DNA from 4 places in the Erwinia sp. HDF1-3R genome. Region 4 is predicted to be linked to each of the others. Evidence: predicted binding sites of a transcription regulator. Region 4 holds the regulator's gene; each other region holds the start of a gene.
What was found. The regulator PurR, encoded in region 4, represses purine synthesis genes. The targets are predictions, from matches to a motif close to CANGCAAACGTTTGCNTG.
Positions count from the first base shown of each region.

Region 1: a site for PurR is predicted at 1,203-1,220, ahead of AAGR22_RS08585 (amino acid aminotransferase). Genes of this name have one in related genera too.
Region 2: a site for PurR is predicted at 805-822, ahead of glyA (serine hydroxymethyltransferase). Genes of this name have one in related genera too.
Region 3: a site for PurR is predicted at 884-901, ahead of purE (5-(carboxyamino)imidazole ribonucleotide mutase). Genes of this name have one in related genera too.

Region 1 covers NZ_CP155071.1:1,869,880-1,872,082, forward strand. Annotated here, with positions in the region: gene AAGR22_RS08585 (amino acid aminotransferase) at 1-1,137, opposite strand, end outside; gene AAGR22_RS08590 (porin) at 1,453-2,203, opposite strand, start outside.
Region 2 covers NZ_CP155071.1:3,640,814-3,643,016, reverse strand. Annotated here, with positions in the region: gene glnB (nitrogen regulatory protein P-II) at 10-348, shown strand; gene AAGR22_RS16450 (hypothetical protein) at 410-643, opposite strand; gene glyA (serine hydroxymethyltransferase) at 935-2,188, shown strand.
Region 3 covers NZ_CP155071.1:1,441,653-1,443,855, reverse strand. Annotated here, with positions in the region: gene ppiB (peptidylprolyl isomerase B) at 1-123, shown strand, start outside; gene lpxH (UDP-2,3-diacylglucosamine diphosphatase) at 123-848, shown strand; gene purE (5-(carboxyamino)imidazole ribonucleotide mutase) at 1,006-1,515, shown strand; gene purK (5-(carboxyamino)imidazole ribonucleotide synthase) at 1,512-2,203, shown strand, end outside.
Region 4 covers NZ_CP155071.1:2,177,013-2,179,215, forward strand. Annotated here, with positions in the region: gene punR (DNA-binding transcriptional activator PunR) at 1-403, shown strand, start outside; gene purR (HTH-type transcriptional repressor PurR) at 421-1,446, opposite strand; gene AAGR22_RS10040 (YnhF family membrane protein) at 1,731-1,820, shown strand; gene AAGR22_RS10045 (hypothetical protein) at 2,014-2,203, opposite strand, start outside.

The DNA of each region.
Region 1 (2,203 bases), 310 kb from region 4:
CCCCGCAACGTTAACGCGGCCGGAATTAACCGCATAAACGCCAAACTCCTCGCGCAGGCGAATCACCTGATCTTTACTCAGGCCGCTGAATGAAAACATACCGTTCTGGCTGATGATAAAGCGGAAATCGCCTTTCGCGCCTTTCTCCTGCAGCGTATTCACAAACAGCTGGCGCATACGGTGGATACGCTGGCGCATATCGGTCAGCTCCTGCTCCCAGATGGCACGCAGCGCCTTATTGCTCAGAATGGTGGCTACCACCGCTGCGCCGTGTGCTGGCGGGTTAGAGTAGTTAGCCCGGATAGTGTATTTAACCTGGCTAAAAGCGGTAGTGGCAACGGCGGCGTCGCTGGCGACAAGGGTCAGCGCCCCGACGCGCTCATTATACAGGCCAAAATTCTTCGAGTATGAGCTGGCGACCAACAGCTCCTGATGGCTGGCAGCGAAAATACGCAGGCCTTCAGCATCTTCCTCAAGACCACGGGCAAAGCCCTGATAGGCGAAGTCAAACAGGGGCAGCCAGCCGCTGGCCTGGGAAACTTCAGCCAGTGTTGCCCACTGTTCGGCGGAAGGATCAACGCCGGTAGGGTTATGACAGCAGCCGTGGAAAAGTACGATATCACCCGCTTTTGCGCCACGCAGAGTGCTTAGCATACCGTCGAAATCGAGCGAATGTGTGGCCGCATCGTAATACTGATATTCGCAGACCTCCAGACCAGCAGCCTCGAAAACATTTTTATGATTCGGCCAGCTTGGATTGCTGATCCAGATACGCTTTGCGCCAGTCTGGGTCGAAATAAAATCGGCTGCTACGCGAAGCGCACCGGTGCCACCGGGTGTCTGCGCGGTACGCGCGCGCTGGCTGCTGATAACCGTACTTTCTTCGCCGAAGAGTAGCGCCTGGGTGCAGCGGGCAAAATCGGCCAGTCCATCAATGCTCAGATAGTTTTTAGTCTTTTCGTTTTCCAGCAGGTGCTGCTCAGCTTTTTTTACGCTGGTCAGCACGGGTGTATTACCGGTTTCGTCTTTATAGACGCCAATGCCGAGATTGATCTTATTTGGACGATCGTCGGCGCGAAAAAGATCGGCTAAACCAAGGATGGGGTCGGCGGGTGCTGCTGCAATGCGTTCAAACATAGTCAAATTCCGTTAGCGTCATCTGAAACGAAGTGTGCATCCAGATTACCGCCTGAGGGCACAAAATGCCAACCGTTTGCGGGGGAAAACAGGGGAAGTAAATTTATTCATGTCAGCACCAGTGGATAATAAATTGCTCGCTTTTCACGTTAGGCTGACAGATATCGGGCAATGGGCGGGACGTGTTGTATTTAATTGAAGCGGAATGATGTGGAGCGCGAGCGTCAATTCTTCTGTCTTGCGGAACAAATAAAAATGGGGCCGAAGCCCCATTTAATGACAGCGTGGAGATGAGCAGGCCATCCCACAGAGCAATTAGAACTGGTAAACCAGGCCTACTGCTACGGTGTCATCGGTGTTCAGACCCAGAGGGTTGTTGTCTTTCAGCAGGTTGATCTGGTAGTCAACGTAGGTAGACATGTTTTTGTTGAAGTAGTAAGTCGCACCAACGTCAGCGTATTTGATCAGGTCAGCATCGCCAATACCGTTGCCGATGTCTTTGCCTTTAGACTGAACGTAGCCCAGTGAAGGACGCAGGCCGAAATCGAACTGGTACTGTGCAACCAGCTCAATGTTCTGTGCTTTGTTAGCAAAAGAACTGATGCTGCCGGTCTGATTGTTGCTGAACGTTACCTGAGAGCTGGTAAACGGCGTAGCGTTACGCGTTTCACCGTACATTGCAGCCAGGTAAACGCTGTTAGCGTCATACTTGATGGCCGTTGCCCATGCTTCAGCGCGCTTGCCTGCACCATTGTTAATGGTGACGTCGTTGCCATTTGCGTCAAGTACCGCATTGCCGCTGCTGTCATTCAGAGTACGAACGCCAGAGGCCTGAGCGTTGGTACGGTCATAGGAACCATAGGCACCGGACACGCCCAGACCCACTGGTGAGGTGTAGCTGGTAGAGATGGCGTAGCCATCACCGTTTGAACGACGGGTATCGTCACGGTCGTTTTTACCCTGATACTGGAGAGCGAAGTCCCATCCATCAACCAGGCCAAAGAAGTTAGTATTACGATAGGTCAGGACACCAGTGGTACGGCCACCCAGGATACCTTCGTCGGTA
Region 2 (2,203 bases), 1.5 Mb from region 4:
GGGTCTGCCATGAAAAAGATTGATGCCATTATCAAACCGTTCAAACTCGACGACGTGCGCGAAGCGCTGGCCGAGGTGGGTATTACCGGAATGACCGTGACCGAAGTGAAAGGGTTTGGCCGCCAGAAGGGCCATACCGAGCTTTATCGCGGTGCCGAGTATATGGTCGATTTCCTGCCGAAGGTGAAGATTGAAATCGTGATTGCTGATGATATCGTCGACACCTGCGTGGACACCATTATGCGCACCGCGCATACAGGTAAAATCGGTGACGGCAAGATTTTTGTTTTCGACGTGGCGCGCGTGGTGCGTATTCGCACCGGCGAAGAAGACGAAGAGGCGATCTGAGTCCCTGCCTTACCCCCGAAGCGTTCGCCGCCCATCACGGACGGCGATCTCTCCCGGATGGTTAGAGAACCTTATGCGGCCCGAACACCTCATAGTGAATACGGGATGCGTCAATCCCCAGCTTCAGCAGCTGTTGTGCCACTGCCTGCATAAACTCCTCCGGACCGCAGAGGTAATAGCGGCAGGCCGGATCGCTCAGCTGACTTTCCAGCGGCAGTAAATTCATCAAACCTTCCGTATCAAACTGACCGCTCATCGCCAGCACGTTACAGGCTTTGCCCCAGGCCGCCAGCACCTCTTATCCTGCGGTGGTTGGCGATGTAGAATTCTCCGTGCAGTTAGCGGGGGCATTAGGCTGCCCCGCCAGGCATCAGATGAATCCTGATGAAGGGGACGATGACGAAAATGCCGGACAATCAGGCTTGCAAAAAAGGTAACCAACCCTTGCCCGCTCTCAGGCCAATCGTTTGCGTAAAAAGCCTGCTTTGTGGCTACCCCTCCCCAGGTAAAACAGTTTACACTGTGTGTCTTCGCCCTAACGGGCCGTTAAATACCGATATGAAGTTAGCTGAGTCAGGAGATGCGGATGTTAAAGCGTGATATGAATATTGCTGATTACGATGCCGAATTGTGGCAGGCAATGGAGCAGGAAAAAGTGCGTCAGGAAGAGCATATTGAGCTGATTGCTTCCGAAAACTACACCAGCCCGCGCGTAATGCAGGCGCAGGGATCTCAGCTGACCAACAAATATGCCGAAGGTTACCCGGGCAAACGCTACTACGGCGGGTGTGAATATGTTGATATCGTTGAGCAGCTGGCTATCGATCGCGCTAAAGCGCTGTTCGGCGCCGACTATGCCAACGTGCAGCCTCACTCTGGCTCACAGGCCAACTTTGCGGTCTATACCGCACTGCTACAGCCGGGCGATACCATTCTGGGTATGAATCTGGCGCACGGCGGCCACCTGACGCATGGCTCGCCGGTTAACCTCTCCGGTAAGCTGTATAACGTGGTGCCGTACGGCATCGACGAAACCGGTAAAATTGACTACGAAGATCTGGCCGCCCAGGCGCAGAAGCATAAGCCAAAAATGATCATCGGTGGCTTCTCCGCCTATTCCGGTATTTGTGACTGGGCAAAAATGCGCGAAATTGCTGACAGTATCGGTGCCTGGCTGTTCGTGGACATGGCGCACGTGGCGGGCCTGATTGCGGCTGACGTTTACCCGAACCCGGTACCTCATGCCCACATCGTCACCACTACCACCCACAAAACCCTGGCAGGGCCGCGCGGTGGCCTGATCCTGGCGAAGGGCGGCGATGAAGATCTGTATAAAAAGCTGAACTCCGCAGTCTTCCCTGGTGGCCAGGGCGGCCCGCTGATGCATGTGATTGCCGGTAAAGCGGTCGCGCTGAAAGAAGCGATGGAGCCGGAGTTTAAGGTCTATCAGCAGCAGGTCGCGAAAAATGCTAAAGCGATGGTCGAGGTGTTCCTGGCGCGCGGCTATAACGTGGTTTCAGGCGGCACCCATAACCACCTGTTCCTGCTGGATCTGGTTGATAAAAACCTGACCGGTAAAGAGGCGGATGCCGCGCTGGGTCGTGCAAATATCACCGTAAACAAAAACAGCGTGCCTAACGATCCGAAAAGCCCGTTTGTCACTTCCGGTATTCGTATCGGTTCCCCTGCGATTACCCGCCGGGGTTTCAAAGAGGCTGAGGTGCGTGAGCTGGCCGGTTGGATCAGCGATATTCTTGATAACATCGGTGATGAAGGCACCATCGAGCGCATCAAGAAACAGGTTCTGGCACTTTGTGCACGTTTCCCGGTGTATGCCTGACAGGCTCCCGCGCAC
Region 3 (2,203 bases), 740 kb from region 4:
GAAGTAGTTGAAGGTATGGACGTGGTTGAGAAGATCAAAGCCGTTGCAACCGGCCGCAGCGGTATGCATCAGGACGTGCCAAAAGAAGACGTTATCATTCAGAACGTGATCGTTAGCGAATAATGTCCTGCACGCTGTTTATCGCAGATTTGCATCTCTGCACTGAAGAACCGGCAATCACTGCCGGTTTTCTTGCTTTTTTGCGCCGTGAAGCTTTCCACGCCGATGCGTTATATATTCTCGGCGATCTGTTTGAAGCCTGGATCGGCGACGACGACCCTCAGCCGCTGCATGCAGAAATCGCCCTTGCCCTTAATGCGCTAAAGCAGCGTGGCATTCCCTGCTACTTTATTCATGGCAACCGTGATTTCCTGCTGGGTAAGCGCTTTGCCGCCGCCTGCGGCATGACGCTCCTGCCCCAGGAGACGGTGCTGGAACTGTACGGTAAACGCATTCTGATTATGCATGGTGACACGCTCTGCACCGACGATGCAGGCTACCAGCAGTTTCGCCGCCGGGTTCATCAGCGCTGGCTGCAAAAACTGTTCCTTGCCCTACCCCTCTCTCTGCGCCAGCGCATTGCCGCGCGTATGCGATCCGGCAGTAAACAGGCTAACAGCAGTAAAGATGTCGCAATTATGGACGTCAATTCCGCTGCGGTCAGCGAGTCAATGTCGCATCATCAGGTGCAGTACCTGATACATGGCCATACCCACCGACCCGCCGTTCATCAGCTCGAGGTTAACGGTCAGCCCGCCGAGCGCCTGGTGCTGGGCGCATGGCACACCGAAGGCTCGATGATCCGCGTCAGCCCCGATGAAACGGCATTGATCGCTTTCCCCTTTTAGGCGGTTAAATGCGGTTTTTTTGCGGATGAAGGGCATACGCAACCGTTTTCCTTGCCCTCCAGTCATGTTATTCTCTCAGCCCTTCCCATCCGGCGGCCCGCTCAAGTAAGTGCAGGTCTTCCGATGACGTATGTATAATCACAGGAGTCAGACCCGCATGTCTTCCAACGCCGCATCGGCCCGCATTGCTATTGTTATGGGTTCCAAAAGTGACTGGGCAACCATGCAGTTTGCTGCGGAAATTCTCACCAGCCTGGCCGTCCCCTTTCACTGCGAAGTCGTTTCGGCCCACCGCACGCCGGACAAGCTCTTTAGCTTTGCCGAACAGGCGCAGGAAAATGGCTTTCAGGTGATTATTGCCGGTGCGGGCGGTGCGGCCCATCTTCCGGGTATGCTGGCCGCGAAGACGCTGGTGCCGGTCCTCGGCGTTCCGGTACAGAGTGCAGCCCTGAGCGGCGTCGATAGCCTTTACTCCATTGTGCAGATGCCGCGCGGTATCCCGGTCGGTACGCTGGCCATCGGCAAGGCGGGCGCGGCAAACGCAGCGCTGCTGGCTGCGCAGATCCTGGCGCTGCATGATGCAGGCCTGGCTACACGCCTCGCCGACTGGCGCAAAAGCCAGACCGACGAGGTGCTAAATAATCCAGACCCACAGGTGAACCCATGAAGCCGGTCTGCGTACTGGGTAATGGACAGCTGGGGCGCATGCTGCGTCAGGCCGGTGAGCCGCTGGGCATTGCCGTCTATCCTGTTGGCCTTGACGCCGAGCCAGAAGCGCTGCCCATTCAGCAGAGCGTGATCACCGCTGAGATTGAACGCTGGCCGGAAACGGCGCTGACGCGCGAGCTGGCCAGCCATACTGCTTTTGTTAACCGCGATATCTTTCCGCTGCTGGCAGATCGGCTGACGCAAAAACAGCTCCTCGATCGGCTGGGCCTGGCTACTGCGCCCTGGCAGCTGCTGGCCGATGCCAGCGAGTGGCCGCAAATTTTTGCGACTCTGGGCGAACTGGCGATCGTTAAGCGCCGCACCGGCGGCTACGATGGCCGGGGCCAGTGGCGTTTACGCCAGGGTGAAACCGATGCGCTGCCCGCTGCCGGCTACGGTGAATGCATTGTGGAACAGGGCATTAACTTCTCCGGCGAAGTGTCGCTGGTTGGTGCCCGGGCATCTGATGGCAGTACGGTTTTTTATCCCCTGACGCATAACCTTCATCAGGACGGCATTCTGCGCACCAGCGTGGCGTTGCCTGAGCCGGATAAGGCCCGTCAGCAGCAGGCAGAAACGATGCTGTCGGCCATTATGCATGAGCTGAACTATGTCGGCGTGATGGCGATGGAGTGCTTTGTGGTGCC
Region 4 (2,203 bases):
TAGCGCCCGCCATCCTTTGACAGAAATCTCAGGACCGGTCAGCGAGGAAGCCATCCGCGAATGGCCCTCTCTGACGCTGGAAGACACGTCCCGCGCGCTGCCCAAACGCACTACCTGGACGCTGGATAATCAGCGTCGGCTGGTGGTGCCCGATTGGGAAAGCGCTGCGGACTGCCTGCTGGCCGGGCTTTGCGTCGGAATGGTGCCAGGACATTTTGCCCGTCCGCTGCTGAGCAGCGGCGCACTGACGGAACTTGTGCTCACCGCGACATTTCCCGACAGCCCCTGCTGCGTCAGCTGGTCGCAGCAGCAGGCCAGCCCCGCGCTGGGCTGGCTGCTCGACTATCTTGGCGACACCGGGACGCTCAATAATGAGTGGCTGAACGAGGGGGCAGAGGAGTGAGCAGGCGGCTAATGGCGTTAGCGGCGATAGTCTACAAAGGGACCATCCGCCACTGAACGACGCTCGATCAGGCTGGGATGAACTTCAATCGTCTGTGGCTCCTCACGCTTGCTGGTAATACGATCCAGCAGCATTTCAAAGGCCGTTTCGCCCAGCCTCTCTTTTGGCTGGTGAACGGTGGTCAGGGCAGGGGTGAAGTAGCGCGCGTTGCGCACGTTATCATAGCCGATGACCGAGATATCCTGGGGTACGCGCAGACCCATCTCATCAGCGGCACAAATCGCCCCCATCGCCATAATATCGCCGCCGCAGAATACGGCGGTAGGACGCTGCTTCTGGGATAAAATTTGCTGCATGGCACGATAGCCAGATTCGGGTTCGAAATCACCCTGTACCCGCCACTCATCGCGCAGGGTGATCCCCGCTTCGGATAGCGCCTTTAGAAAACCGGCATGACGGCCACCGCCGGTGTTACGTTCCAGCTGACCGGGAATGACGCCAATATCGCGATGGCCGCGCTCAATCAGATAGCGGCCTGCCAGATAACCCCCCTCAAAGGCGTTATCCAGCACCGTATCCGTAAAATCACCGCGTGACTCGCTCCAGTCCATGACGACCATAGGAATATTTCGGTTATCTTCAAGCATCTGGATCAGTTCATCAGGATACTCGGAGCACATCACCAGCAGGCCATCGACGCGCTTTTGCGCCATCATTGACAGATACGCCTGCTGTTTGACCAGATCGTTGTGCGCATTGCCCAGAATCAGGGTGTAACCGCTGGCAAAGCAGCTGTTCTCCACGGCTTCAATAATCTCGGCAAAGTAGGGCGCCTCGCTGGACGTTGCCAGCAGGCCGATGGTCCGGGTGTGATTAACCTTGAGACTGCGGGCGACGGCACTTGGCGAATAATGCAGTTCGCGGATGGCAGTCCATACTGCTTCCCGCGTGGCTTCGGCCACAAAGCGCGTTTTATTAATGACGTGGGACACCGTGGTGGTCGACACCCCGGCGCGTTTAGCCACATCTTTGATTGTTGCCATGAAATTACTACTCCTGCACTTACCGCAACATGCTGATAAGTATATTGTTAAACGATTGCCTGAAACGGCAAAATCCGTCGCCGTTTTTTATGAATATTCGGTGGCGTCAGTAAGGAAAAGGGGGCAGTCAGCCAGGCCTGTTGCGTCGGTTGCAGACCGCGAACGCAACCCGTTGCGCAACGAAATGGAATTCTAACAAGGCTGAGCAGAGAAAACGAGATTTTTACCGCCGGGTGTGGGAAAATTGATGGCGACACAAACTGTAAGGGTATAAAGGAGTTTCTGTGGACACCGATCTGAAATTGTCTCTGCTGACCACCGGTAGTGCGCTGTTAATGATTATTATTTTCAGCTTTACCGCCGTCATGCACTAAAAAAAACAGGCCGATCGTCAGATCGGCCTGTTTTTTACTTTAGCGATATCGTGCCGCTACCGCGTCGATGGGACACTCCTCAGAAACCGACAGGCGCTTTGCTATTTCTGCGAGATAAGAGATAAAAGAATGTGCTGATCCACTTTCTAGTATTGACTAACCTAAAATAAAACCAGCTTACGTCAGGCATTGTTTATTTCTCGAATCGCGCTGATTTTTGTCCGAAAAATTTACCATTAAGCCCGATATTACCCAGCGTTTCGTATTTCTCAGATTCATCAGGATACAATATTTGGATATCAAGAGTAACGCTTGTGTCTGGCAGAATAGCGTGGCTGGCATCGCCAATGCTTACAAATGTGGTGTTGTTGACCGGGGTCTGG